DNA from 2 places in the Exiguobacterium sp. MH3 genome. Region 1 is predicted to be linked to the other one. Evidence: predicted binding sites of a transcription regulator. Region 1 holds the regulator's gene; the other holds the start of a gene.
The links. The regulator LexA, encoded in region 1, represses DNA repair genes until DNA is damaged. The targets are predictions, from matches to a motif close to CGAACATATGTTCG.
Positions count from the first base shown of each region.

Region 1 (15,320 bases):
TATAAAAAGGTCGAAGGAGTCAATGTCGTCGCGCGAAAAGTACCGCTTGATGGAAAAGTCGGTCTTGTCTCTGGTGGAGGAAGTGGTCATGAACCAGCGCACGCTGGATTCGTGGGGGACGGTATGCTTGCTGCGGCTGTTTGTGGGGAAGTCTTCACGTCACCGACACCGGACATGGTGCTCGAAGGTATCAAGGCAGCCCATGGTGGAAAAGGTGTCCTCCTTGTCGTCAAGAACTACTCCGGTGATGTCATGAACTTCGATATGGCGAAGGAACTCGCTGAACTCGAGGACATCGAAGTCGACACGGTCGTTGTCAATGATGACATCGCGATCAAAAAGGAAGAGGATCGTCGTGGTGTCGCGGGAACGGTCTTCGTCCATAAGATTGCCGGAGCTGCAGCTGCAGAAGGGAAATCACTGAGTGAAGTCAAAGCAGTCGCGGAAAAAGTCATCCAGGGCGTTCGTTCGATCGGAATGGCACTCTCACCATGTTACATGCCAGAGAGCGGCAAGCCGGGCTTTGAGTTGCACGATGACGAGATGGAGATCGGAATTGGCATCCATGGTGAAAAAGGACTTGAACGAAAAGCAGTCGCTTCCGTTGATGCGATCGTTAAAGAGTTGCTCGATCGTCTGACAAAAGAAGTACCAGACAAAAAAGTCGCAGTCATGGTGAATGGGATGGGTGGAACACCAGAATCCGAACTGTATATCACATATAAATATGTCGCGGAAGAACTTCAGGCACACGGTTACGAGATTGCCCGTTCGTTCGTTGGAAACTATATGACGTCGCTCGAGATGCACGGATTCTCAATCACGCTCTTACCAGTAGATGATGAACTGCTTGGGTATCTCGATGCAGAAACGAAAGCGATTGGATTCTAATTTAGATAAACGGGGTGTACAAAGATGAAGTTGACGACGGAACAGTTACGAAGCGCGCTCATCAAAGCAGCGGAACAGATTGACCAGCACAAGGATGAATTGACGGACCTTGACCGGGAAATCGGTGACGGGGACCACGGGATCAATATGTCACGTGGCTTCCAAGCAGTCCAAAAGACGTTAGAAGAACACGGCGAGTATGAGGACTTAGGAGCTTTATCGAAAGAGGTCGGGATGACGCTGATCAAGACGGTCGGTGGGGCATCCGGTCCTTTGTACGGCACGGCATTCGTTAAGTTCGCTGGTGCGTTCAAAGGAAAAACAGAAGTCGAAGGTGCAGAACTCGCGGATGCTTTCCATGAAGCGACGGAAGGCATCAAATCGCGTGGGAAATCGGAATTCGGTCAAAAGACGATGGTCGATATTTGGACACCGTTCCAAGAGGCGCTCTCGCAAGACGGGGATTTGAAAGCGGCAATCGATCAAGCGCTTGCTGATACGAAAGCGCGTATCGCAACGAAAGGGCGTGCGTCTTATTTCGGTGAAGCGACGGAAGGCGTCCAGGACCCAGGTAGTCTATCAAGTGCGTTGTTACTTGGCGAAATCGCGGAGGTGCTTCATGGTTAATCTTGTACTCGTTTCCCATAGTGAAAAGCTTGCGACTGGACTAAAGGAACTGTTGGCAGAGATGGCACCGGATACGCCAGTCTTAATAGCAGCAGGTCTTGAGGACGGTAGCATTGGAACGGACGCGACGCGAATCGAAGAAACACTAAATACACTGGACGATGATGGAGTCGTTTTAACGGATATCGGTTCTGCGACGATGAACACGGAACTGGCCCTTGAACTATATAGTGGCGAACGGACGGTTCGGTTTATCGACGCACCACTCGTCGAAGGTGCGTTTTTAGCGGCAGTCTTAAGTGGTCAGTCGAAATCCGTTGATGAGATTGAAGATGGATTGAAAAAAGAGTTTAGCAAATAAGTAGTAAATGCCCCTTTGCGAGTAGGCGAAGGGGCATTTTTTCTATTCGTATTAAAACTTAGATGAGTGTTTCATGAATCAAAACGACTGAAGCCATTTTGCTAACCACTCTCTAGGCAAACTAATTGTAGATAAATCAATGGTCTGTAATTCATTTAGAGAATAACTGTTAGCAAGATAAAGATCCCATTGTGCATCAATATCGTTTACTACTTCAGTCGCTTGCTCACTTAACGGATAGCTCCTACGTCCGTCGGTTGCAATATGATAAAGATCGTTCTGGTACACGTTTGTCATGTATCGATAACACCAATCTGCTAGTTTTTCATGCGTGATGTTGCCATCCAGCGCGGCCTGAATGTGTTCTTTTAGCTGTTGATCAGAATAAGTAGAATTCATGACACACCTCTCGCTATATTTTTTATAAGATATCAAAAACCCGGTCTCTCTGAAAAAGGGACCGGGTCAATTGTTTTATTTTGATGGTTTGAAGACCATTGTCGCTTCCACCGCTTTTTGCCATCCAGCATAGCGTTGCTCACGATCGTCTTCTTTCATCTCTGGTTTGAACTGGTGATCCAGCTTCCATTGTTGTTTGATTTCCGCTTTATCTTTCCAGTAACCAACAGCTAATCCAGCAAGGTAAGCTGCACCGAGTGCTGTCGTTTCGTTAATTTGCGGACGATCGACAGGAACGCCGAGAATGTCCGATTGGAACTGCATCAAGAAGTTGTTGGCTACAGCACCACCGTCGACACGAAGTGTCTTCAGTTCGATCCCAGAATCTTGTTCCATCGCTGTTAACACGTCGCGTGTTTGGTAAGCGAGTGATTCAAGCGTTGCCCGAACGAAGTGCTCCTTATCTGTTCCGCGTGTTAATCCGAAGATTGCCCCGCGAACATCTGAATCCCAGTACGGCGCACCAAGACCAACGAAGGCAGGTACGACATAAACACCGTCTGTCGAGTCAACTTTCGTTGCGTAACCTTCTGAATCTTTCGCATTTTTCAGCATCCGGAGTCCATCACGGAGCCACTGGATCGCAGAACCAGCGACGAAGATCGAACCTTCCAGCGCATATTCGACTTTTCCATCGACACCCCAAGCGATCGTCGTCAAGAGTCCATGATCAGAAGAAACAGCTTTCTCACCTGTGTTCATGAGCATGAAGCAACCTGTTCCGTATGTGTTTTTCCCTTCACCCGCTTCGAAGCACGTTTGACCGAAGAGTGCAGCTTGTTGGTCACCCGCAATACCAGCGATTGGCACTTCGTAACCGAAGAAGTGATACGGTACCGTTTTGTCGTAGACTTCACTCGACTGACGAACTTCTGGCAACATCGAAGCAGGAACACCGAGGATATCGAGTAATTCTTCATCCCATTTTTGTTCGTAGATGTTGTACATCAATGTTCGTGAAGCGTTCGTGTAGTCCGTGATGTGCGTTTTTCCACCAGACAGTTTCCAAACGAGCCACGTATCGATCGTACCGAAGAGCAATTCACCGTTTTCCGCTTGCTCCCGCGCACCTTCGACATTATCAAGGATCCATTTGACTTTCGTTCCAGAGAAGTAGGCATCAATCAGAAGTCCTGTTTTATCGCGGAACTTCTGGTTCAAACCTTGTTCTTTTAAATCGTCACAGATACCAGACGTTTGACGCGATTGCCAAACGAGTGCGTGATAGACCGGTTTACCTGTTTCTTTGTTCCAGACGACCGTCGTTTCGCGTTGGTTCGTAATGCCGATTCCGGCGATTTGCTCAGGTTTGATATCTGCTGTTCCGAGTGCTTCGGCCATGACGGCAAGAATCGAACCCCAGATTTCGTTTGCATCATGCTCGACCCAGCCTGGTTGTGGGAAGTACTGTTTGAATTCCCGTTGTGCCGAATTGACGATTTTCCCATCGTGATCGAAGATGATCGCACGTGAGCTTGTCGTACCTTGGTCGAGTGCTAGGATATACTTGTTTTCCATTTCGAAATCCCCCTTGAGCGGTATGTGTTAGTGAGACGTGATCTTAGTAGATCAATTGATAGATGAACACGGCAATCGCTCCACCGATGATTGGACCAACGACAGGAATCCATGAATAGCCCCAGTCAGATGAACCTTTATTCGGAATCGGTAGGATAGCGTGCGCGATACGCGGTCCAAGGTCACGAGCCGGGTTGATGGCATACCCTGTTGTACCACCGAGCGAGAGACCGATGACGACGACGAGTAAACCGACGATGAGTGGTTTTAAGCCATCTCCGAACGTTGTTAAACCAAGTGCCAAGATACCGAAGACGAGAACAAATGTCCCGATGATCTCAGAAATCAAGTTCGACGGCGTATGACGAATCGCTGGACCTGTTGCGAACACACCGAGTTTTGCAGCTTGATCATCAGTCGCTTCAAAATGTTTCATGTAATGAAGCCAAACGAGAATGGCGCCGATGAAAGCTCCGACAAGTTGTCCGGCAATGTAGATCGGAACGTCTGCCCACGGTAGGTCAGAGTTCAAAGCAAGTGCGATTGTCAATGCGGGGTTCAAGTGTGCTCCACTTTCAGCAGCGACGAATGCTGCTGTCATGACGGCAAGACCCCAAGCGAACGTGATGACGATCCATCCGCTGTTTTCCGATTTCGTCTTTTTCAAGACGACACCGGCGACGACTCCATCCCCGAGCAGGATGAGGATCATCGTACCGATCATTTCTAGTACAAAGTTATTCATGCAAAAACCCTCCCTTTGGATTAAAGCAGATAATGGCCTTTCTACTTTAAATTACTCCGATTTGAGAACGTTTTCAATACATATAATTGAAATATAGGAATGGAAATTTTTTATTTTGATGTTTAAAAATACGAAAAAGTGGATAAGAAAACACCTCTTCCTGCCTGCAAGCAAGCAAAAGAGGTGTTACCGACGACGTTTTTTTCTTTTTTTAGGTCGAAACCAACTGCTGGAATAATCTAGTAGGATATGAATCGTACTCGCCACCATGATGCCAACGATGAATGCAGGCAAGGAAGCAAACCACGAATCAATCGTAGCGGAATCAAGAACCTGAAAATATAGACTTATAAATAGTAGGGGAATCAGAATCGCAGCACTATAAAGAAGCCGAATGATGTCTCCGATGATCAGTCCATGCGACCAGATCGATCGGTGAGGCATGATCTTGACATACGGCATCCAAAGAACTCGAAATGGTCCAAAGCGATAATACGGTTCTGACTTTAAATCGAGGTCGGGTGACAACCAAAGGGTACCGACAGCGATACCGATGGCAGTCGGTAACCAATCGGTTTGTTGCGTTGCGACCGAATACGCAACGTAACCCGTCAGTGCGACGGTATTGACGGTATCATGTACATTTCCTGATGGCATGAAAAAAGACCAGTCGTAACTGGTCCCTCCGTCAATGAATCGTCCGATACACGCCGATTACCTTACCAAGAATGGAGACATTATCGAAATACATCGGATCCATCGAGTCATTTTCTGGTTGTAGACGTACCTGTTGATCTTCTAAGAAGAACCGTTTCACCGTCGCTTCGCTATCTTCGGTCATAGCTACGACGATTTCTCCGTTTTCTGCTGTGTTTTGTTGGCGCACGATGACACGATCGCCGTCAAGAATACCTGCGTTAATCATCGATTCACCATCGATCGTCAACATGAAGACCGTCTCGTTCCCTACATAATGTGCAGGGAGTGGGAACTGTTCTTCGATGTTTTCAATCGCTGTAATCGGAAGACCTGCTGTGACTTTCCCGATGACGGGAACATGGACGATGGCTTCCGTGATTTCTTCAGGCTTATCAAGCAATATCTCAATCGCACGTGGTTTCGTCGGGTCACGGCGAATCATTCCCCGTTTCTCGAGTCGATCCAAATGACCGTGTACCGTCGAGCTAGACGCGAGTCCGACTGCTTCTCCGATTTCACGAACTGATGGTGGATACCCCTTCAGTTTCACTTCAGAGACGATGTAGTCGAGAATCTCTTGTTGGCGCTTAGACATTTTCCGCATACGAATTGCCACCTCTTTCTGGATTGAAGTTTGAAATGTAAGAATATATGTTTCTAGATTCACTATAACATAGAACAAATGAGCGTACAAACAATTGTTCGACATTTTGTGTTGACCGAACACGGGTTCTGTGTTTATTATGAGTTATGCGAACAATTGTTCCGCGAACATTTATTCTAACTCATTCATTTCATATTTGGAGGGATTCATGATGATTCATACGATTCGTACTCATGCTTTTTCAATTCTCTTCTATGCATTAAGTATTGCCTTCGTGATCTTTTTACTCACACCGCGCCCGGATGAAAAAGTGGCGCAACTAATGACTGCTTCCGTTACGGTCGATGAGAACGCTACAGTTGAACAAATCGCTGAAGTCTACAATGACGGTTCGATGTCAGATGAAGAATACGTCAACTGGTTGATTAAAAATAATGATGTCGAGACAAAACACGTCATCTCAAAAAGCAAAATCGTTGTACCAATCGCACAACAATGACAAAATGGAAAAGTTGTGAAAGAACGAACAGGGATGTGAGGTACGATGAAGGTCGTGATTTATTGTCGGGTGTCGACCGAAAAAGAAGCACAAGATAGTTCGATTGAACGCCAACGGATGGAACTTTCGAAGGTCGCGTCTCAAAAGGGTTTTGATGTCGTGGATGTCGTCTCTGAAAAAGAGAGTGGATATGACGTCGATCGGGAAGGGATGCTGACGGTTCTTGATCATGTGACACGTGATGCGGTAGATGCGGTCCTCGTAACGGATGACACACGGATTGGTCGAGGGAATGCGAAAATCGCTATTTTGCACACGTTTAAGAAGCACGGTGTTCGGTTGATGACACTTGATTCCGATGGAGAATACCAACTTGCTGATGCAGAAGCTATGGTCCTTGAGATCGTCTCACTCGTGGAAGAATATCAACGTAAACTGCATAATGCAAAAATCGCGCGCGGCATGCGGCGAGCGGTCGAACAAGGCTTTCGCCCGGAACGAAATCTGAATCGCCAAGGAGAGAACGCCGGGCGTAGCCGAAAGGACGTACCGATCGAAGAAATCGTACGTCTCCGTGAACTCGGACTGACGTTTTCAGATATCGCCGTTACGCTTCGCGGGATGGGACATGATATTTCAAAGGCAACGGTCAATCGTCGATACCTTGAATACCGAGAATTGACGCCTAGCCCGGAATGAGAAGCAAGTAACCCGTCGACTGACGCGGTTAACTTGCTTTTTTTAGTAAGCTCTTTTACAGTAAGAATACAATTGAACTACTCAAGTTTGAGTCGTACAGAAAGAGGGATTCCATGTTATCACAAGAACAATTAGATCGAATCAACGCATTAGCGAATAAATCAAAAGTCGAGCCGTTATCAGAAGCAGAAGCGGCAGAGCAAAAAGAGTTACGTGCAGCGTATCTCGCAGCATTCCGTGGATCGTTCAAAAACCAACTCATGGGCATGAAGATTGTTGATGAAGAAGGTACGGACGTAACACCAGAGAAATTAAAACAAGCACAAGAAGAAGAACGGAATAAACAATAATCGTTTGTTTCTTCTATAGAAGAAAGAGGTTCGCGTTAAGCGGACCTCTTTTTTGTTTAGCGCTGTTAGATGAGGAAACATTGCACGATAGCAATACATCTTAATAACGATCTTTCATCAATTCATGCATCCTGTATGAGTCGATAGAACGGCTATAGATAGCGCATTCATTTTAATGTGACATACTATTTAGAAAAGTTGTATCACATTTAAGAGTGTGCTAAAATGAGTAGGAATTTGTGAAAAAGAGAGAGGATGATTGTTTTGACGAACATGACGACAGTAGAACAATTAGCAATTAATACGATTCGTACCTTATCGATTGATGCCGTACAAAAGGCGAACTCGGGTCACCCAGGTATGCCAATGGGAGCAGCGCCGATGGCATTCTCGCTTTGGGCGGATCATATGAACCACAACCCTAAAAATCCAGAATGGTTCAACCGCGACCGTTTTGTACTTTCAGCCGGACACGGTTCGATGCTTCTCTACTCACTCCTCCACCTATCGGGATATGATCTATCAATGGATGATCTTAAATCATTCCGTCAATGGGGATCAAAAACACCAGGTCACCCGGAATACCGTCACACGGCTGGTGTAGATGCGACGACAGGTCCACTTGGTCAAGGGATTGCAATGGCAGTTGGTATGGCGATGGCAGAACGTCATCTTGAAGCAAAATACAACCGTGACGATCTCAACGTCGTCGATCACTTCACATACGGAATTTGTGGAGATGGAGACTTAATGGAAGGTGTCTCAGCTGAAGCGGCTTCACTCGCAGGTCACCTTGGTCTTGGTAAATTGGTCGTATTGTATGATTCAAACGATATCTCACTTGATGGCGATCTCGATAAATCATTCTCTGAAAACGTCCAGAAGCGCTTCGAAGCGTACAACTGGCAAGTCATTCGCGTAGAAGACGGAACGGATATCGATTCGATTTCGAAAGCAATCGCGGCGGCGCAAGCAGAGACGACAAAACCAACATTGATCGAAGTCAAGACAGTCATCGGCTTCGGTTCACCGAACAAATCAGGGAAATCGGCTTCTCACGGTGCACCACTCGGTGAAGCGGAAATCAAATTGACGAAAGCTAGCTATGTATGGGATCACGAAGAGTTCTACGTCCCTGAAGAAGTCAAATCATTGTTCGACGAGCGGATCGTCCAACGTGGTGCTTCTGCGGAAGACGCATGGAACGAAACGATGAAACAATACGAAGCAGCTCACCCGGAATTGCATGCGGAACTCGTTCGCGCGATCGCAAACGAATTGCCAAGCAACTGGGAAGCAGATCTTCCAACGTACGACTTGTCATCGAAAAAAGCGACACGCCAAACGAGTGGTGAAGTCTTGAACGGTCTTGCGAAGAACGTTCCGACATTGTTCGGTGGTTCAGCTGACCTTGCAGGATCGAACAACACGATGCTCAAAGGCGAAGCAGACTTCGATATCGACCCAAGTGGTCGTAACATCTGGTTCGGTGTACGTGAATTCGCAATGGCTGCGGCTGTCAACGGTATGGCACTTCACGGCGGCGTCATTCCTTACGGCGCGACATTCTTCGTCTTCTCGGATTATCTCCGTCCAGCAGTTCGTTTAGCAGCATTAATGGGACTTCCATCAATTTTCGTCTTGACGCACGACTCGATCGCTGTCGGTGAAGATGGTCCAACACACGAGCCAGTCGAGCACTTGATGAGCTTCCGTGCAATGCCGAACGTCACGATCTACCGCCCAGCAGACGGAAAAGAGACGATCGCAGCATGGAAAACAGCAGTTCAAGCGAAAGACAAACCGACACTTCTTGTCTTAACACGTCAAGGTCTTCCTGAACTTGAAGGCACAACGACGGAAGGCGCAGAAAAAGGCGGTTATGTCATCGCTGGTGACGTCACGAAAGCCGACACGCTCTTGCTCGGTACGGGTTCAGAAGTTCACCTTCTTGTCGAAGCACAAAAAGAACTTGGTGAATCAGCAGCTGTCGTTTCGCTTCCATCATGGGAAGTATTTGAAGCGCAGTCAGCAGAGTATAAAGAATCAGTTCTTCCAAAACACATCACGAAACGTGTTGCGATCGAAGCAGGCGCTTCGCTCGGTTGGTACAAATATGTAGGAACAGAAGGACAAGTCATCGGAATCGATCGTTTCGGCGCATCTGCGCCTGGAGACTTCCTCTTGAAAGAATACGGCATGTCTGTTGAGAACGTTTTAGCGACAGTCAAACAACTCGGATAATCTTTTCCGGAAAAACGGGTCCGATCTTACGTCGGGCTCGTTTTTCATCTATTATCATCTATGCAAACAATTGGAATTATAGTATAGTAAAAAGCGACGTTTTAAGTTAGAGGAGGAAGCAACTTGGCTACATGGATTTGGATTTTAATTGCCCTTCTTTGCTTGGTAGCAGGTGTCGCCCTTGGTTTCTATATCGCTCGTCGATACATGATGAACTACTTGGAGCAAAACCCACCAATCAACGAAGATATGATTAAGACATTGATGATGCAAATGGGTCAAAAGCCATCACAAAAGAAAGTCAACCAAGTGATGCGTTCAATGAGTGGTTCAATGAAATCACCTAAAAAATAAGCTGTACGAAAGGGGACTAAATGGTCTCCTTTTTATTTGCTATTTTTTAGAAAGAGAACTAATCTAAAATGTGAGACTATTTCAAATAATCATAGGATTTAAAAAAGGGGGGAGACTTGAATGGGAGTCTTCAGGAAACTCGGTTGGTTTTTCCGGCGAGAATGGAAAGCGTATAGTCTTGGGGTCGTCAGTTTGATTTTTGTAGCGGCGTTAGAGTTGATTCCGCCAAAAATCATCGGGACGACGGTCAACGGTCTGAGTGAGGGAAGCTTGACGAAAGATGATTTGATTCGTCTCGCAGGTACGTTGTTGCTCATCGGGGTCGCGACATATATCATTCGTTATTTTTGGCGCTTTTATATCTTTGGAGCATCGATTCGTCTCGGTCGATTATTGCGCAGCCAACTGTATGGACATTTTTCAGATTTGGATCAATCGTTCTATAAGAAATATCGGAGCGGGGACTTGATGGCGCATGCGACGAACGACGTACAGGCGGTATCGATGACAGCAGGTGCCGGTATTCTCACGCTCGTCGACTCGGTGACGATGGGGAGCTTTGTCATCATCACGATGGTCACGACGATCAGTTGGAAATTGACGCTCGTATCACTTCTACCGATGCCGCTGATGGTCTACTTGACGTCACGCTACGGGAAAATGTTACATTCGCGTTTTCACGACGCGCAGGAAGCATTCTCCGATTTGAATGACAAGGTCGCGGAAAGTATTAGTGGTGTCCGCGTCTTAAAAGCAACAGGGGAAGTGGAATCAGACGTGCAGACGTTTACGGATCTATCGGATGACGTCGTCCAAAAGAACCGTCGTGTCGCAAAAATCGATGCATTATTTGATCCGACGATTTTTGGATTAGTCGGTCTATCGTACATCATCGCTGTCGGATATGGTGCATATCTGTTACAACAAGGTGAAATCCGAATTGGTGACATCGTCTCATTCACTACATATCTTGGTTTATTGACATGGCCAATGCTTGCCTTCGGTTGGTTGTTCAACATTGTCGAACGTGGTCGTGCTTCCTACGATCGGATCGAGCGAATGCTTGCGATCGAACCGGAAATTAAAGATGCGAAAGAAGCAGCAACAAGTGTTTCCTCACCTGAACTCCACGTTGGGATTGAGCGTTTCATCTATGATACGCAACCGGTCTTACAAGACATCGATGTGACGTTGAAGCCCGGTAAATCGCTCGGAATCGTCGGGAAGACAGGTGCTGGGAAATCGACGTTCGTTCGCTTATTGTCTCGCGAATACGACGTCAAACAAGGCGCCATCACGATTGGTGGACGAGACATCAAACAATTGACGCGTGACACCGTCCGTCGTCAAGTGGCGATCGTTCCACAGGATCATTTCTTATTCTCCGCGTCGATTGCTGATAATATTGCCTTTGCAAAACCGGATGCATCAATGGAAGACATCATGGAAGCAGCTCGGATCGCAGCGGTTCATGATGATATTCTTGGATTTAAGGAAGGGTATGCGACGATGGTCGGGGAGCGTGGGGTGACGTTATCCGGCGGTCAAAAACAACGGATCTCGATTGCCCGGGCATTACTAGCAGACTGTCCGATTTTAGTGCTCGATGATGCCTTATCTGCGGTTGATGCCAAAACTGAGGAAGCGATCATCCACCACTTCCGCACGGCGGATCACGATCAGGCACAAATCATCGTTGCTCATCGCCTGTCGGCTGTGTCACATACCGATGAGATCATCGTCCTTGAAGACGGTCGGATCATCGAGCGAGGCACACATGAGCAGTTACTCGCTCATGACGGTTGGTATAAAGAGACGTACGATCGTCAGCAACTAGAATCACTCGTCGAACAAGGAGGGCGTTCTAATGAATCATGATATCAATGAAAAAGCCGTCCTGAAACGATTACTTGATTTCGTCAAACCGTTCAAAAAACAGGTCAGTATCGCCTTCATCCTGCTGTTCATTACGACAGCGGCAAAACTCGGGGGACCGTATCTCGTCAAGATTTTCATTGATGAATACGTCGCACCGGGTACATATCCCGTACAGGAAGTCGCACTTTTGTTTACAGCGTACTTGTTACTGCATACGACAGGGATCATCGTCGATTACTTACAGGCGTTCGAATTCCAAAAGATTGCCTTGCAAGTCATTCAACGCTTACGGATTGATGTGTTCCGGCACGTCATGCACTTACGGCTTGCCTATTTTGACCGGACGCCTGCTGGAGTGCTCGTGTCCCGGATCACGAACGATACGGAAGCGATCAAGGAGCTCTACATCGGTGTCCTGTCGACATTCGTGCAAAGCGGCGTTCAGTTGATTGGAACATATATCTTCCTCTATCTGCTAGAGCCGCGACTCGCGACGATTGCGTTACTATTGTTACCGCTGTTTTATTTCATCATTTGGATTTACCGGAAGTATTCGACGAAGTATTACGCGGAAGTCCGCGATTTACTATCGAAAATCAATGCCCAACTGAACGAATCCATCAACGGGATGGCAATCATCCAACAATTCCGCCAAGAAAAACGCTTAATGGCAGAGTTCGAGGAGACGAACGTCGCCCACCAAAATGGACGTTATAAGAACTTGAAGCTCGATAGTTGGTTACTGCGACCCATCATTGAATTGTTACTGGCGGTTTCGATCGCAACACTCGTAACATATTTCGGTGTCCTATCGTTCTCGCAAACGGTCCAAGTCGGTGTCGTCTATGCCTTCATCAGCTACATGGAGCGGATTTTCCAACCGGTTCAGCAAATCATGCAACGGTTGTCCGAGTTCCAACAAGCTGTCGTCTCAGCAGACCGTGTGTTCAAGGTCCTCGATACGGATGAGCCGGAACCAACGAAACAACTCGAAGGAGATGCACGAGTATCGGAAGGACATATCGTCTTTGAAGACGTGCGCTTTAGTTATGACGGAGAGAAAGATGTCTTGAAAGGAATTTCGTTCGAGGCGAAAAAAGGACAGACGATTGCCCTCGTTGGTCATACGGGAAGTGGAAAAAGTTCAATCATCAATATCTTGATGCGCTTTTACGCATACCAATCGGGTCGGATTTTGATCGATGGTCAACCGCTTGAGCAGTTATCAGAAGAAGAACTACGACAGCATGTCGGACTCGTGTTGCAGGATTCATTCTTGTTCACGGGAACGGTCGCGGACAACATTCGATTATTCGATAGTTCGATTTCCTTTGATCGTGTCGAAGCAGCTGCTAAATTCGTACAAGCGGACGGATTCATCAATCAACTGGATCATCAATATGACAGTCCCGTTGCGGAACGGGGGGCGACGTTCTCAGCTGGGGAACGTCAGTTAATCTCCTTCGCACGCACGATGGCGCGGGATCCGAAAATCCTGATCCTTGATGAAGCGACGAGTTCGATCGATACGGAGACAGAGGAGAAAGTGCAAGTCGCACTTGAACGGATGCGTCAAGGGCGGACGACGATTGCTATTGCCCACCGTCTATCGACAATTCAAGATGCAGATTTGATTCTTGTATTGCATCAAGGGGAAGTGATCGAGCAAGGAAATCACCAAGAATTGATCGCACAAGATGGTCTGTATAAGAAGATGTATCAGTTGCAATCCGGTCATGTTACGGTTTCTTAAAAAAATAGACAAAAAAAGCCTGCCAGGCGATCTCGCCCGGCAGGTTGTTTGTTTTGATTAGTAGACTGTAACTGTAACGTTTTGGCGTCCCCAGTTGAGTGCTTCTTGTTGTGAACCAACGAGAAGGTCAAGTTTGTTACCTTGGATTGCGCCACCACGGTCGAGTACGATTGCTTCACCAATGCCTTCGATGTGCATACGTGTACCGATTGGGTATTGTGAAGAAGCTGCTACGATACGCATACCATTGTACGTGATCGTATTTGTAACGTCATAACCGCTTGCTGTCAACGCACGACCGTTGTAGAGTTGGCTACCGTTGTTAGATGGGTCGTTCGTGTAAGCACTGACGTTCATCGTCACTTTCGTACCTGATTTTGCAGGTGTTGATTGTTTTGTTGCAGTAGCTGGTTTAGCTGCTGCTTTTGGTGCTGGCTTCGCAGCAGGTTGTGCTTTTGCTGCTGGTGCTTTCGATACGCCAGCGAGTGAAGTATAGTCGCTGTGTACGTAGCGCGTTTTACCATCGATTGTTGTTTTGATCCATGCACCAACTTTACCTTCTACGTTGACTTTTTCGCCTTTGTAGAGGTTACCGACATCTTTCGAGCTTGTCGTTGGTTGTGTGCGGACGTTTAGTACTGCCGTAGTAACTGTCGCTTTTTTAAAGTCGAATGAGCCTGCTGCAGACGTATACGCACCATGGACATAACGTTTTTGACCGTTAACTGTTGTTTTGATCCATGCGCCAGAACGTCCTTCGACATTTAATGTTTGACCTTTATATACATTGCCTACGTCTGCTGATGCAGTTGTAGGTGCTGTGCGTACGTTGAGTACTGGTGTATTTACTGTTACCGTTTCTGAGGCAGCCTCTGTCTCTTGGGCAAATCCTACTGATAGAGCTGTTGCTGCAAGACCGGCAGCGAAAACTGCTTTTTTCATTATTGATGTCCTCCTGACATATGCTGTGTTTACTGTTCCTACTTTACACGGCAAATCTGACCTGTGCGTTTACAGGTCAATGTCATTCGAGTTACAAACCGAGCTTTTGTGACAACAAGATTGCAAAAGGACGGTTTTTGTCATCGATAGGACATACTGATTATGAAAAACGGACGTTTATAGGTATTTTGGCTTACTGAATATAAAAAATTCGCACAATTCAACAGAAAAAAGCCTTAAAGATAGAAAGTGTTGAATCCTTCTATCGTCTGATGATGAAAAAGTGAAACGGATGATACGTAGATCAATACTTGACGATCGTCGTCACGCCGAACGCTGTCAGGTAAGAACGATGATACAATTCCTGCATCCAATCGTTAGCGGAAAGTTGAAACGTGCCGTGAATCGTTTGGTACGTTCGCTGGCGAATATTGATTTCGATTGGTTCTAGTAGCGGAGTGGACGGTAGATGGTCATGCATGCTGTCATTTTGATTTTCGATATAGAGCAGCTCGAGGACATCTCCTTCTTCCATATAACGCTGTAGATAAATTATGAACTCCCACTGATCGGCACCATCGATCGTAGACAAGTAAGGTATCGTGAATTGTCCTCGCTTCAATGAGACGTATTTCAACCGCTTCGACTTCATGTACGTATAATTGAGGGAGATCGTCAGGTATATAAAGGGGACGAG
Region 1 covers NC_022794.1:1,108,123-1,123,442, forward strand. The annotation lists gene dhaK (dihydroxyacetone kinase subunit DhaK) at 1-891, shown strand, start outside; gene dhaL (dihydroxyacetone kinase subunit DhaL) at 916-1,518, shown strand; gene dhaM (dihydroxyacetone kinase phosphoryl donor subunit DhaM) at 1,511-1,879, shown strand; gene U719_RS05570 (hypothetical protein) at 1,958-2,278, opposite strand; gene glpK (glycerol kinase GlpK) at 2,354-3,856, opposite strand; gene U719_RS05580 (MIP/aquaporin family protein) at 3,900-4,601, opposite strand; gene U719_RS05585 (metal-binding protein) at 4,788-5,258, opposite strand; gene lexA (transcriptional repressor LexA) at 5,290-5,904, opposite strand; gene U719_RS05595 (hypothetical protein) at 6,113-6,403, shown strand; gene U719_RS05600 (recombinase family protein) at 6,449-7,102, shown strand; gene U719_RS05605 (DUF896 domain-containing protein) at 7,216-7,452, shown strand; gene tkt (transketolase) at 7,726-9,696, shown strand; gene U719_RS05615 (YneF family protein) at 9,820-10,050, shown strand; gene U719_RS05620 (ABC transporter transmembrane domain-containing protein) at 10,171-11,928, shown strand; gene U719_RS05625 (ABC transporter ATP-binding protein) at 11,918-13,681, shown strand; gene U719_RS05630 (SH3 domain-containing protein) at 13,739-14,623, opposite strand; gene U719_RS05635 (hypothetical protein) at 14,928-15,215, opposite strand.

Region 2 (15,320 bases), 1.4 Mb from region 1:
ATCTGACGAAGGTCGGCTCGAAGTACTCTTCAGAAGAGATTCAAGAGATCATCAAGAACGGGAAAGGGCAAATGCCTGCTGGAATCCTCAAAGAGGATGAAGAAATCGTTGCCGTTGCTGACTGGCTCGCGGATAAAAAGTAATTATGGGATATGATGGGGTATGAGATGACAGACACGACATGTGTTCGTCATCTCGTACCTCTTTTTTATGGTATCATCGCTTGAAATGACATTTGATTGTAATGTGCGTTCAATTTCGTCCCTGTTATAATGGTGGTCGGTAGGTTTTTAGACCTATCCATTCAGCATCAGTAAATAAGTAAGGATGTGAAGTACGTGATCAAGATGCAACGAATCAGTAAGATTTATCCGAACGGCGTCACGGCACTCCGTGAGGTCGATTTGACGATTGATCAAGGCGAATTCGTCTATATCGTCGGTCCGTCGGGTGCGGGTAAGTCAACATTCATGAAAATGATGTACCGCGAAGAGAAACCAACGAGCGGTTCATTTTTATTTAAAGGAATCGAAGTCGGTAAGTTGAAGAACCGTCAAATCCCCGAACTTCGTCGCCAAATCGGCGTCATCTTCCAAGATTTCAAACTACTCCCGTCATTGACGGTTTATGAAAATGTCGCCTTCGCATTAGAGGTCGTAGGAGAAGACAAGTCACAAATCCGCCAGAAGGTGCTCGAGGTACTCGATCTCGTCAAGCTCAAGCATAAGGAACGGAACTATCCGGATGAATTATCTGGGGGCGAACAACAACGAATCTCGATCGCGAGAGCCATCGTCAACCGTCCGTCACTCGTCATCGCCGATGAACCGACAGGAAACCTGGACCCGGATACTGCATGGGAGATCATGGAAGTATTCGAAGAGATCTATCGCCGTGGGACAACGGTCGTAATGGCGACACACAACCGAGACATCGTCAACAAGATGCGTCATCGTGTCTTAGCGATCGACGGTGGAAAAATCGTCCGAGACGAAGAGAAAGGAATGTACGGCTATGAAGTTTAATGGATTCCGTCATTTACGGGAAGGGGCAAAAGGTCTCGTCCGGAACGGCTGGATGACATTCGCTTCAGTCAGTGCCGTTACCGTCACACTACTTCTCGTAGGAATATTCGCAATGCTCATGTTCAACGTCAACAAGATTTCTGATAACGTCGAAAAAGATGTCGAAATCCAAGTCTTTGTTGAACGGGAAGCAGACCAAGCAAAAATTGATTCAGTTGGCGATTCATTGAAGCAATTACCGGGTGTCGCCTCTGTCCGTTATAGTTCGAAAGAAGAAGAACTGGACCGCTTCAAGGAGCAACTTGGCGAAGGTTCACAAGCGTATCGGTCTGTTGAAAAAGATAACCCGCTTCACGATCGATACATCGTCAAAGCTACCTCACCAAAAGAGACAGAAACACTTGCAAATTCCATCAATAAAATGGAAAATATAGATAGTGTCGAATATGGTAAGGACTATGTTAAAAAGATGTTTAACTTCCTTGAAGGAGTTCGGATCGGTGGAATCATCCTGATCGTCGGTTTGACGTTCATGGCGATGTTCCTCATTTCGAATACGATCAAAGTCACGATCTTCTCCCGTCGTCGGGAAATCGAGATCATGCGTCTCGTAGGAGCGAAAAACGGATTCATCCGTGCACCGTTCTTCGTTGAAGGGTTGTTGATGGGGATATTGGGTGCGATCATCCCAATTGTCGTTGTCTACTTTGGTTATGAAGCCTCGTATAATGTGATTCAACCTCAACTGGCAACGATTAACGAAGGAATCTTCTCACTGATTCCGCCAGGACAATTATCACTAGAGGTCGTCTTAATCTTACTCGGTCTCGGTGCATTTATCGGTGTCTGGGGATCGACAACGTCACTCGGTCGTTTCTTGAAGATTTAATCGATTCATTTAAAAATAAAATAGAGGAGAGATGCTTCTCATGAAAGTCCGATTCTATTCTGTCGTCCTGAGCTTAGCTTTGATTGGAACTAGCGTGTCCGTTCATGCCACGTCGAAAGAAGATTTGTTGAAGGAACAACAGGAGGTCGAAAGCCGTCTAAAAGAGACGGAACGATCACAGAATCAGACATCAGAGAAGTTGATCTTGACGAAACAGCAGCGCAAGGAAGCCCGTGCGCAACTGGATGAAGTCAACAGCCGTTTGGATGATTTAGCGCGTAAGATAGCCGATCAACAAGCGGCTGTTGTTGCATCTAAGGAACGATTACGTCTGACGGAAGAAGCCATTTCCGAAACGTTGAAGGAATTACATCAACAAGAAGATTTACTAGGCAGTCGCTTACGTGCCGTCCAGCAAAAAGGAGACGTTACCTACATCGAGGTCTTGCTTGACGCGAAAGACTTCGGTGATTTGATTTCGCGCTTCAGCACAGTCAGTGAGATCATGAAGCAAGATGATGATGTCCTGCAAACATATAAGGCGAACGTCATTCAGTTGAACGAACAGCGATCCGATCAAGCGTTGTTGCTCGAAAGTCTGAAGCGGGAGCAACGGAAATTACTTGTCCTGCAGACGCAAATCATCGCGGAATCGGAGTTGAAGCGAAAGCTGGTCGTCCAGTTGAACACGAAGGTAAAAGCGTTGCAACAAGAGCAGTTCTCAAAAGCTGAAGAGGCAGAAATTCTCGCTGATCAGCGACAGTTGATTCAAAATGAACTGGCTGCACTGAAAGAAGCAGAACGAAAAGCAAAAGAAGAGGCAAAGCGACGGGCAATCGAGGCAGCACGTCAAGCCGAAGCGAAGCGAGTAGCGGAAGCCAAACGACAAGCCGAAGCTGCGCGTGCTGCTGCAGCGAAACAACAGGAAGCGGATGCTGAGAAAACGAAGCCACCCGTCCATGAAGTCGAAGTACCTTCTGAAACACCCGATACACCAGCAGACGTCGATTCGAATCGTCCATTTCATTTACCGGTGCAAGGCTATGTCTCATCACCGTTCGGTCCACGAAACAATCCGTTGACTGGAAAGCCGGAGATTCATAAGGGAATCGATCTCGTCAATGCGAAAGGGACACCGATTCATGCGGCAGCCGGAGGAATTGTTTTGCGTGCAGGCAGTGCGACGGGGTACGGCAATGTCGTCATGGTGACTCACTTAATTGATGATCAGGTCTATACGACCGTTTATGCCCACCTGGAGTCAATCGATGTCAAAGCCGGTCAAACGGTCATGCCTGGTCAAACCGTCGGCACACTTGGATCAACCGGCTGGTCGACAGGACCGCATCTGCATTTCGAATTGCATAAGGGAGAGTGGGCGGTCGGACAACCGAATGCAGTCGACCCGGCACCGTACATCTTTTGACATCCCATAGAATACCGAAAAGATAGGGTAACCTATCTTTTTTTGCTATACTGAAAAAAATACTGCGTTTTTTAACGGAAGTGGGGAATCAAGCGTGAAAAAATCTACAACAGCAGTCATCGCGGTCAGTACCTTCGGGCTTGGTTTAGGGGCAGGTGCCGTCGGGATGCTAGCGGCTGGCGGAACGGATTCTGTCTCGACGTCATCGTCGTCGGCGAATGCGACGGGTGATTGGAAAAAAGTTGATCAGGTCCGTCAAATGATCGAACAGAACTATCTAGAGGACGTAACGGATAAAGAACTGCTGGACGGTGCGTTGTCCGGTATGGCGGAAGTGCTTGACGATCCGTATTCCGTCTATATGGATGAGTCGGAAACGGCATCGTTCAATACGAATCTATCGTCTTCCTTCGAAGGGATTGGTGCGACGCTTGAACAAAAGGGCGAGTCGATCGTCATCGTCTCACCAATCAAAGGATCACCCGCTGAAAAAGCTGGCATCAAACCGGGTGACGTCATCTTAGAAATCGACGGCAAGTCGACGAAAGGGCAAAAGACGGATCAGGCGGTCAAGAAAATCCGTGGTGAAAAAGGAACGAACGTCGTCCTGACGATTCAACGCAGTGGACAAGACGCGATGGACATCACGATCAAACGGGATACGATTCCAATCGAGACAGTCTATACGTCGACCGAGGACGTCAACGGGAAGAAAATTGGTGTCTTGCAAGTGACACAGTTCTCAGAACCGACGGCTAAAGAGTTCGAGAAGGGGCTCGCGAAACTCGAGAGTCAGAATATCGATGGACTCGTCATCGACGTTCGCGGAAATCCGGGCGGTCTCTTAACGGCTGTCTCAAGCATGATTGCACCGTTCATTCCGAAGGACGTTCCGATTTATCAAGTCGAGAACAATAAGGGAGAGCGTCAGCAGGAATTCGGGAAGGCAGACGAGAAGAAACCGTATAACATCGTCGTGCTCGAAGACGGCGGATCCGCGTCAGCATCTGAGATTTTGGCAGCTGGTCTGAAAGAAGGAGCTGGAGCCGAGGTCGTCGGTACGAAATCGTTCGGTAAAGGCATCGTCCAAAGTGCCTATGATTTGAAGGACGGTAGCGATTTGAAGTTAACGACGAACAAATGGCTGACACCGGACGGCAACTGGATTCATAAAAAAGGTGTTAAGCCAACGATTGAAGTCAAGCAACCGGCGTACTTCAACGTCACGAAGATTTTGACTGATCAAAAGTCACTCGCAGTCGGCGACTATGGAAAATCAGTCGAAAATGCTCACCTCGTCCTCGAAGCAATCGGTTTCGAGCCAAAAGGACAAAATGGGTATTTCGGTGACACGATGAAGCAAGCCGTCGAAGCCTTGCAAAAGGATGCGAAGCTTGACGTCACTGGAAAAATCGATCAGCAGACAGCGGGTGAGATGGAGACGCGTCTCCTGAAGAAACTCGAGGACGATAAGAATGACGTCCAGCGGAAAAAAGCACTTGAGGTCGCTGCTCAATAATAAGGAATGGAAAGAGGTCTGAATGCGCGTGGAATTACTCGATGAAATTGGTTGGACCGCGATTAGTCTCATCGCCAGTCCGACCTTGTGGTTAGCACTCCTTGTCAGTTGGGTCATCGGCATCCGGCGTGTCAAACGGGAACGTGGATTGTTCCGCTCCCGAACACACGGTAAACGAAGCGATGTCCTCGAAACACTTTTACCTGGGTTACTAATTGGTCTCGTCCTGTCTGTCGTCAGTGGCTGGCTAGGATTGACGCTGACGCCGCAATACGCTCTGTTGTTACTTGGACTCTCGAGCGTCTTGCTGTTGGTCGGTATCGTTCGCTTGAACGTACCGCTTTGGCCGATCGTCTTGCTTGGACTTGCCGGTTGGTTCCTAATGGATGCACGTCTTGATCCGGTTCGTCAGGTTGAGCCGAAAATGATTTTATTGCTTGCGACGTTAACGCTCGTCGCGGAATGTCTCCTCGTCTGGTGGCGCGGAAAGCGACGCCTGTCACCGTCACTTGTCGTCTCGAAGCGTGGTCGCTTCATCGGTGGGCTGTCAGCGAATAAACTTTGGCTATTGCCTTTGCTCGTCTTTGTTCCGGGCGACGTGCTTGAAGCCTGGTGGCCACGTTACAGCTTCCCAGAGCTCGTTCCGATCGTGCTTTGGTTACCAATCGGCTTCAGCTTCCTCTTTACGGGTAAGTTGCCGAAAGAATTGATGCGTCCGCTCGTTCAAGGACGTTTGATCACGAGTCTCGTCGCGATTCTATTGACGGTTCTTGCATACGTCACCGGACAAGCTGAATGGCTGTACGGGATCGTTTTGTTGCTCGTTCTGCATATCCTATTGCATCAGCGGGTCAAACGCTTGAACCGAGCACAGACACCATTGTTCCTCAATGGAACGCGTGGTGCCGTCATTCTTGGAACGCTACCTGATAAACCAGCTGCCGAGATGGGCTTGATTCCGGGTGAAGCGATCTATAAGGTCAATGGTGAGAAGGTCGATTCGGAAGCATCGTTCTACGAAGCCATCCAAAAACACAAACCGTATCTGCGTCTTGAAGTCATGAACCATAACGGTGACATCCGGTTTGCGCAACGTGCCTTCTATGAACAAGATCATCATGAACTTGGTATCCTGTTCGTCAACGAGCCGGTCCATGGTCGCACTAAAGTGCGGTCTTTGCATTAAATTAGTACATCCCTGTCACGGAACAGCCGTGACGGGGATTTTTTTGTGAGCAGAAAAACCGAGGATCAACACTCGAAGCAAAAAGAAACTTTTGCATTTTCGAAAAAAAGGGTAACTTCCTAAAAGAAGCACTTCATAATCGAATGTTTGTTCGTAAAGTGGTACAATAAAAATAGATTTTTTACGTGATGAGGGGGAAGCAAACGATGGATTTTGAACTCGTTTCACCATTTGAGCCAGGCGGTGATCAGCCGACGGCAATCGAAAAATTGGTGACTGGGCTAAAACAAGGCGAACGACATCAGACGTTGCTTGGGGCGACCGGTACCGGGAAGACGTTCACGGTCTCGAACGTCATCAAGGAAATCAAGAAACCGACGCTCGTCCTTGCCCATAACAAAACACTAGCGGGACAACTCTACTCGGAGTTCAAGGAATTCTTCCCGAACAATGCGGTCGAATACTTCGTTAGTTTTTATGATTATTATCAACCGGAAGCGTATGTCCCATCGACGGATACGTTCATTGAGAAGGACTCTTCGATCAACGATGAGATTGATAAACTACGTCACTCGGCGACGTCCGCCCTGTTCGAACGGGAAGACGTCTTGATCGTTGCTTCTGTCTCGTGTATCTATGGTCTCGGTAACCCGGAAGAGTACAACAACCACGTCTTGTCACTGCGTGTCGGCAATGAGATGGGGCGAAACGAGATGCTCCGTCGTCTAATCGACATCCAGTATGAGCGTAACGACATCGACTTCCAGCGCGGACGGTTCCGCGTCCGCGGAGACGTCGTCGAAATCTTCCCGGCGTCACGCGATGAACAGTGTGTCCGGGTCGAGTTCTTCGGTGACGAGATCGAACGGATTCGTGATATGGATCCGCTGACAGGTGAGATCGTCGCGGACCGTGAGCACATCTCGATCTTCCCGGCGTCCCACTTCGTGACGGGGGATACCCGTCTGCAGAAAGCGATCGCGAACATCGAGAAGGAACTAGAGGTCCAGCTTGCGAAGCTACGCGAAGACAATCAGTTGCTCGAAGCGCAACGGCTCGAACAACGGACGAACTACGATCTCGAGATGATGCGTGAGATGGGCTATTGCTCCGGAATCGAGAACTACTCGCGTCACTTGAACTTGATGCCGGAAGGGGCAACACCGTATACGTTGCTCGATTACTTCCCGAAGGACTTCTTACTCGTTGCCGATGAGTCACACGTCACGTTGCCACAAATTCGCGGGATGTATAACGGCGACCAAGCACGGAAACAAGTCCTCGTCGATCACGGCTTCCGTCTTCCGTCGGCAAAAGACAACCGTCCGTTACGGTTCGAGGAGTTCGAGGAAAAAGTCAGTCAGGCGATCTATATCTCGGCGACACCAGGACCGTATGAACTCGAACATTCGAAAGAGATGGTCGAGCAAATCATCCGTCCGACCGGTCTCGTTGATCCAACGATCGAGATTCATCCGATCACGGGACAAATCGATTACTTGATGGATAACATCCGTGACCGGGTCGCGAAGAACGAACGTGTTCTCGTGACGACACTGACGAAGAAGATGGCAGAAGACTTGACCGACTACTTGAAAGAGAACGGTGTCAAGGTCAACTACATGCACTCGGAGATCAAGACGCTGGAACGGATTGAAATCATCCGTGACTTACGACTCGGGAAATACGATGTCCTCGTCGGGATCAACTTGTTACGAGAAGGACTCGATATTCCGGAAGTCTCACTCGTGACGATTCTTGATGCCGATAAGGAAGGTTTCCTCCGTTCGGACCGTTCGCTGATTCAAACGATTGGTCGGGCGGCGCGGAACTCGGAAGGACACGTCATCTTGTTTGCTGATAAAGTCACCGATTCGATGCAACGCGCAATCGATGAGACGGAACGCCGTCGCGCAATCCAGATGGCGTTCAACGAAGAACATGGCATCACGCCGCAGACGATCAAAAAAGACGTTCGTGGTGTCATCAGTACGACGATCGAGAGCGACGACACCGTCGAAAAACTCGAGAAGTTCAACAAACTCAAAAAACCGGAGCGCGAAACGTTGCTTGAACAGCTTGATCAAGAGATGCGTCAAGCGGCGAAAGACATGCAGTTCGAACGAGCTGCTGAGCTCCGCGATCTCATATTAGAATTGAAAGCAGGTGCCTAAGTTGGGAGAAAAGAAGAATCAGATTATCATCAAAGGCGCTCGCGTCAATAATCTACAAAACATCGATGTCGAAATCCCACGCGATCAGCTCGTCGTCTTGACGGGCTTGTCCGGGTCAGGGAAATCGTCGCTTGCCTTCGACACGATTTACGCGGAAGGACAACGGCGTTATGTCGAAAGTTTATCAGCCTATGCCCGTCAGTTCCTCGGACAGATGGATAAGCCGGATGTCGATACGATCGAGGGACTGAGTCCGGCAATTTCAATCGACCAGAAGACGACAAGTAAAAACCCGCGTTCGACGGTCGGAACGGTCACAGAGATCTATGATTATTTGCGTCTGTTGTACGCACGAATTGGTAAACCGATTTGTCCAAATCACGGAATCGAGATTTCGAGCCAGACGATCAGTCAGATGGTCGACCAAGTGATGGAGTTACCGGAGCGGACGCGTCTGCAAATCCTCGCGCCAATCGTTTCTGGACGCAAAGGGACGCACGTCAAGGTGCTCGACGATTTGAAGAAGGAAGGCTTCGTCCGCGTCCGTGTCAACGGAGAGACGATGGATCTCGCTGAAGAGATCACGCTTGAGAAAAACAAGAAACACTCGATCGAAGTCGTCGTCGACCGTGTCGTCGTGCGACCAGACGTCGAAGCCCGTCTTGCGGATTCACTGGAGACTGCACTTCGCCTCGCGGACGGTCGGGTCATCGTTGATACGATGGACGGCAACGAATTGTTGTTCAGTGAACATCATGCTTGTCCAATTTGTGGCTTCTCAATCGGCGAACTTGAACCACGGATGTTCTCGTTCAACTCACCGTTTGGTGCTTGTACGTCATGTGATGGTCTCGGAACGAAGCTTGAGGTCGATGTTGATCTCGTCGTGCCGCATCCCGATAAGTCATTGAACGAAGGGGCAATCGTAGCGTGGGAACCGACAAGCTCGCAGTATTATCCACAATTGCTCAAAGCGGTCTGTGATCACTTCAAGATCGATATGGATACACCGTTCGAACAGTTGTCAGAAGAACACCGTGAAACGATCTTGAACGGAAACACGAAGGAAGAGATTCACTTCCGTTACGAGAACGACTTCGGGATGGTCCGAAATACGAACCTCTATTTTGAAGGGGTCCTTAACAACTTACAACGTCGCTTCAAGGAGACGTCGTCTGATTATATCCGGGAACAGATGGAAGGCTACATGGCGAAGAAGGCCTGTCCGACGTGTAAAGGACATCGCTTGAAACGGGAATCGCTCGCTGTCAAAGTATCTGACCACCATATCGGTGAAGTGACGAAGATGTCTGTCAAACAAGCGGTCATGTTCTTCGACGAACTACCGGAGAAATTAAGTGAGAAGGATAAGACGATTTCGCGGATGATTGTTCGTGAGATTCACGAACGGGCGTCGTTCCTTGAGAACGTCGGTCTCGATTACCTGACGATCTCACGCGCAGCGGGGACATTGTCCGGTGGGGAAGCGCAACGGATTCGTCTCGCGACACAAATCGGTTCGCGTCTAACGGGCGTCCTCTACGTTCTCGATGAACCATCGATCGGTTTACACCAACGTGATAATGATCGTCTGATCAATACGCTGAAGGCGATGCGTGATCTTGGCAACACGTTGATCGTCGTCGAACACGATGAAGACACGATGATGGCAGCCGACTACTTGATCGATATCGGACCTGGTGCCGGCGATCACGGTGGATTCGTCACGGCAGCCGGGAAACCGGAAGAGTTGATGCAGGATGCGAACTCGTTGACTGGTCAATACTTGTCCGGGAAGAAGTTCATTCCTGTTCCGTCGACACGCAAAGAGCCAGACGGTCGGATGCTCCATATCCACAAAGCATCGGAAAACAACCTGAAGAACGTCGATGTCGACATTCCGCTTGGTCTGTTCGTCGCCGTCACCGGTGTCTCGGGCTCCGGGAAATCGACGTTGATCAATGAAATTCTCTATAAGACGATCGCGCACGAGATGAACCGGGCGAAAGAAAAACCGGGTGCTCATAAAGGGATCACTGGTCTGGATCAAATCGATAAGGTCATCGATATCGATCAGTCACCAATCGGTCGGACACCGCGCTCGAACCCGGCAACGTATACCGGTGTCTTCGATGACATTCGTGACGTCTTTGCTTCGACGAACGAAGCGAAACTCCGTGGTTACAAAAAAGGACGTTTCAGTTTCAACATCAAGGGTGGACGCTGTGAAGCGTGTCGCGGTGACGGGATCATCAAGATTGAGATGCACTTCTTACCGGACGTCTATGTTCCGTGTGAAGTCTGTCACGGAAAACGCTACAACCGCGAAACACTCGAAGTGAAATATAAAGGCAAAACGATTGCCGACGTGCTTGAGATGACGGTTGAAGATGCCCTTGCCTTCTTCGAGAACATTCCGAAGATTACGCGGAAACTGCAGACGATCGCTGACGTCGGTCTGACGTACATGCGTCTCGGTCAACCCGCGACGGAACTGTCCGGCGGGGAAGCGCAACGTGTTAAACTGGCGTCCGAGTTGCATAAACGCTCGACTGGGAAGACGATCTATATTCTCGATGAGCCGACGACAGGGCTTCACGTCCATGATATCGCGCGTCTCCTGAAAGTGTTGCAACGTCTTGTCGACAATGGCGATACGGTACTCGTCATCGAACACAACTTGGACGTCATCAAGACGGCCGACTACTTGATTGATCTTGGACCTGAAGGTGGCGACGGTGGCGGAACGATCGTTGCTGCCGGTACACCGGAACACATCGCTGAAGTTGAAGCATCCTACACGGGACGATACCTCGCACCTGTCCTTGAACGCGATGCGGCACGAATTGAATCGTGAAACTTTTGTGGATGAGGATTCGTAGGGAGGAACTAAGGGAACTTAAACGAAAGTATCATGTAACACACGTTTGAGGTTCAAGAATAGGAGGGAACGGTTCATGAAGCAAGATATGCGTCAATTGATATTGGAGCAAGTCAAAGAAGGAAAGTTAACGATTGATGAGGCACTCGATAAACTCGAGCGGCTCGAAGCGATCGACGAACGTGCAACTTCTGCCAGTGAACATAAGTACGTCGATGAACCAGAACAGTATGATCGGGTCGACCAGTATTCCGTCGATTCGCTGACGACGAAAGTCATGTCAGCGTTCGATAATCTCGTCAGCCGGATCAAGGACAGTGATCTTTCGCTTAATCAGGCGTCTGGTCCGAACGTCACCTACGTCAAACAATTCCCGTTCAGCGGTGAGACGGTTCACGTCGATCTGTTCAATGCGAACTTGGTCGTTGAACCGAGTGATCTCGAAGAATGCGAATTGACGGTGACAGGACGTCCGCTTCGCCGCCAACAGGTGACGGAAGAACAAGCGCTTGAGCAACTTCAAGCCGCTGTTCAACACGCGGTCTCGGCAAACACACTCTCGATCCGTTTGAAGGATAAGAGTGTCCGTGCGACAGTCCATCTGAAAGTACCACGCCGTCATTACGAATCATTCGTCTTACAGACGCTGAACGGGGAAATTTCGTTGACGTCACTTGATACGACATCCGCTCAACTGATGACAGCAAACGGTCGAGTCAACGTCCGCGATCTGTTCAGTGAGGATGTCAAAGTATCGACAGCGAACGGTTCGATTGAAATCGAAGAGTCGGAGTTGAAAGTCTTGAAGGCGAAGACAGCCAACGGACAAATCATCACGACAGGTGTCTTCGAACGTTCAGAACTGAAAACAGCGAACGGAAACGTCCGCTGTGAGCTGAAGACCGTGCAAAACGCGAAGGTCAAAGCTTCGTCCCTTGCTGGAAGCATCGCTTTGATGTTGCCGCACGGCGCAGAAGTCTACGGTGAGCTTGAGACGAACTTCGGTGGTCTCAACTGCAACCTCGATGACATGGAATTAATCCGGGATCAAAAAGAGATCGTCAACCGGAAGCTCCATTTCGTATCAGGTCGCGGTCGCTCACCAAAAATTGAGGTCGAAGCGGATACGAAGACAGGTACGATTTCGGTCACGCATGGTGTTCACCTCAGTCCACAAACGTTATAAGCATACCAGCGCAACTTCTTGAAAAAGAGGTTGCGCTTTTCTTATGACGTCGCATCCGCTTTGCGTGCTTTCCTCAGGCGAGACACAAGCCGCGGCTACGTCGTTCTAGGAACGAGTAGCCGGGTCTCGTTTGTCTCTGACAGCGCGGATGACCGCGCTTTTTCCTGTAGGAGTCACGCGAGCGGAGCTTCGTCAGCTGCATAGACAAAAACACCCATCCTCATAAGAAGATGGGTGTAGTTCCTACATCAATAATCGTAATCCTGATCCATCATCGGCTCGTCGAAGTTCATGTTCTCGATATTATTCATATCGTAACCGAACGAGAGTAAGGCAATGACACCGATGATTGCAAGAACGATTGAAACGAGAATCAGACCGATTCCGAGCCAACTCTTTCCGCGTGCGCGATTCCAATAGAAGATGATCGCGAGGACGTAGGAAATGAATGAACCACTGATAAAGATTCCGATGATTGAGATGATAAAGAATAAGAGAGCAGTTTGATCTTGATTACGCGAATACGCTTTCCACATATCAATCAGTGAGATGATGAGATAGACGAAACCAGCAATCGCTAGAACCGCAAATAAGATAATGACTAAAATCAATCCGATACCACCGCCTGACATCACGGCAAAACCTCCTTCAAAATATTAACTCTTTATTCCATTCCCAAGAAATCATGCTTCTAATCCAATTCCATGAATCGAATAAAAATATGGTACAATACTTCAAGTGAAAGGGGCTGACGAAGCGTGCAACCAAAAGTGCGAACAGCTGAAATCGTAAAACAATTCAATCTCCACATCGTCACGGGAGAAGAGGGCTTACATCGCCCGATTCTGACGGCTGATTTGTGCCGACCTGGCCTTGTGCTTGCCGGTTATTATGCCTATTACCCGGCAGAACGTCTCCAGATTCTCGGAAAAACAGAATTGACGTTCTTCAATAATTTAACGTACGAGGAACAACGCGAACGAGCGAATGTCCTTTGTACGGATGAAACACCTGGTATCTTGATCACACGTGGATTTGACGTACCGGAAGCGATCATCCAAGCCGCGGATGAGACGAACGTACCACTGTTGACGACAAAAGGGCATACGACATCGGTCGAGTCACAGATCACGAACTTCCTCGAAGCGGAACTTGCACCAACGACAGCGATGCATGGTGTCCTCGTCGATATCTATGGTGTCGGTGTCTTTATCAAAGGAGCAAGTGGTGTCGGTAAATCGGAAACGGCACTCGAACTCGTTAAGCGGGGTCACCGTCTAGTGGCAGATGACTCAGTTGAGATTCGTCAAACCGGTGACGGGATTCTCGTCGGAACGGCACCGAAGTTGATTCAACATCTGCTTGAGATTCGCGGAATCGGGATCATCGACGTGATGACGTTGTTCGGTGCAGGTGCTGTTCGCTCGCACAAGAAGATCAGCCTCGTCTGTAACCTCGAGATTTGGGATCAATCGAAAGTCTATGATCGCGTCGGTCTGGACCAAGAGACACTCCAAATCATCGATACGGAAATTCCATTCCTGACGATTCCGGTTCGTCCCGGACGAAACCTTGCTGTCATCATCGAAGTCGCAGCGATGAACTATCGTCTGAAGAACATGGGCATCAACACAGCAGAAGAATTCGCGGGACGTCTCGCGCAAGCAATTGAAGATGGGAATGGTGGTCTTTGATGGGAACTTTAGCCTCTGTACAACCAACGTTTGACCGCGTGGCGATTGAACTCGGTCCTGTACCGATTTACTGGTACGGCATCGTCATCGCACTCGGTGCGGTCGTCGGTCTGTTGATTGCAATCTTCGAGTCGAAGCGGATCGGCTTTAACGAAGAGTATGCGGTCGATGTCGTCATCTGGTCGATTCCGATCAGTATCATCTGTGCCCGGATTTACTACGTCGCGTTCGAGTGGAACTACTATAGTCAACATCTTGACCAAATCATCAATATCCGCCAAGGTGGGATCGCGATTCACGGTGCGATCATCGGTGCGATTTTGACGGTCATTATCTATACGCGTAAGAAAAAGATCTCGTTCTGGCAAATCGCTGATATCTTGGCACCATCCCTCTTGTTCGGACAAGCCGTCGGACGCTGGGGTAACTTCTTCAACCAAGAAGCACACGGTGGCGAAACGACATGGTCGTACTTACAAGATACGCTGCACTTACCGAACTGGATCGTCAATCAGATGTACATTGATGGAACATACTACTTACCGACGTTCCTCTATGAAAGCATCTGGAACATCATCGGTGTCATTCTGTTGATCGTCTGGCGGATGAAGTTCAATCCACGCCGTGGGTATGTCTTCCTCGGTTATCTCGTTTGGTATTCAATCGGACGCTTTTATATCGAAGGACTCCGGACGGACAGTCTGATGATGGGTGATGGACTCCGGACGGCACAAATCGTCTCAATCTGTCTGATCATCTTCGGTGTGATTATGATGGTCGTTCGCCGCAACGCCGTTCGTTACTTGGACGGTTCGAAAAAGGAGGCGAAGTAATCGATGATTCGCACGCTACTGTTTGATTTAGATGGCACGTTGATCGACACGAATCCATTAATTTTAAAAAGCTTCGAGCACACGCTCAGCTACTATTATCCGGACCGGACGTTCACGGAAGCGGAATTGCTTCCGTTCATCGGTCCGACGCTAGAAAAATCGTTCTCGGCGATGAATGCGGAACAGTGGAAAGAGATGGTCGCTTTTTACCGTAGCTACAACATCGCGATGCATGACGCGCTCGTGCTCGAGTATCCGGGTGTGCTTGACGGATTACGTCGTCTGCATGAAGCAGGATACAAGATGGCGGTTGTGACGTCGAAAAGTCGTCGTGTCGCTCTTCGCGGCATCGAGTTGTTCGGATTGACGTCACTCTTTGACGCGGTCATCGCAGCCGACGACGTAACGGAAGAAAAACCAGCCGTCGAGCCGTTCGAAAAAGCGATGCAGTTGCTTGGATCAACAGCAGACGAAACGATCATGGTCGGCGACAACGATACGGACATT
Region 2 covers NC_022794.1:2,459,097-2,474,416, reverse strand. The annotation lists gene cccB (cytochrome c551) at 1-143, shown strand, start outside; gene ftsE (cell division ATP-binding protein FtsE) at 339-1,025, shown strand; gene ftsX (permease-like cell division protein FtsX) at 1,015-1,914, shown strand; gene U719_RS13010 (M23 family metallopeptidase) at 1,955-3,340, shown strand; gene U719_RS13005 (S41 family peptidase) at 3,435-4,859, shown strand; gene U719_RS13000 (PDZ domain-containing protein) at 4,882-6,045, shown strand; gene uvrB (excinuclease ABC subunit UvrB) at 6,252-8,219, shown strand; gene uvrA (excinuclease ABC subunit UvrA) at 8,221-11,076, shown strand; gene U719_RS12985 (DUF4097 family beta strand repeat-containing protein) at 11,177-12,286, shown strand; gene U719_RS12980 (hypothetical protein) at 12,535-12,918, opposite strand; gene hprK (HPr(Ser) kinase/phosphatase) at 13,045-13,980, shown strand; gene lgt (prolipoprotein diacylglyceryl transferase) at 13,980-14,813, shown strand; gene ppaX (pyrophosphatase PpaX) at 14,817-15,320, shown strand, end outside.
Region 2: the regulator LexA is predicted to act here: its motif matches at 6,186-6,199, upstream of uvrB (excinuclease ABC subunit UvrB).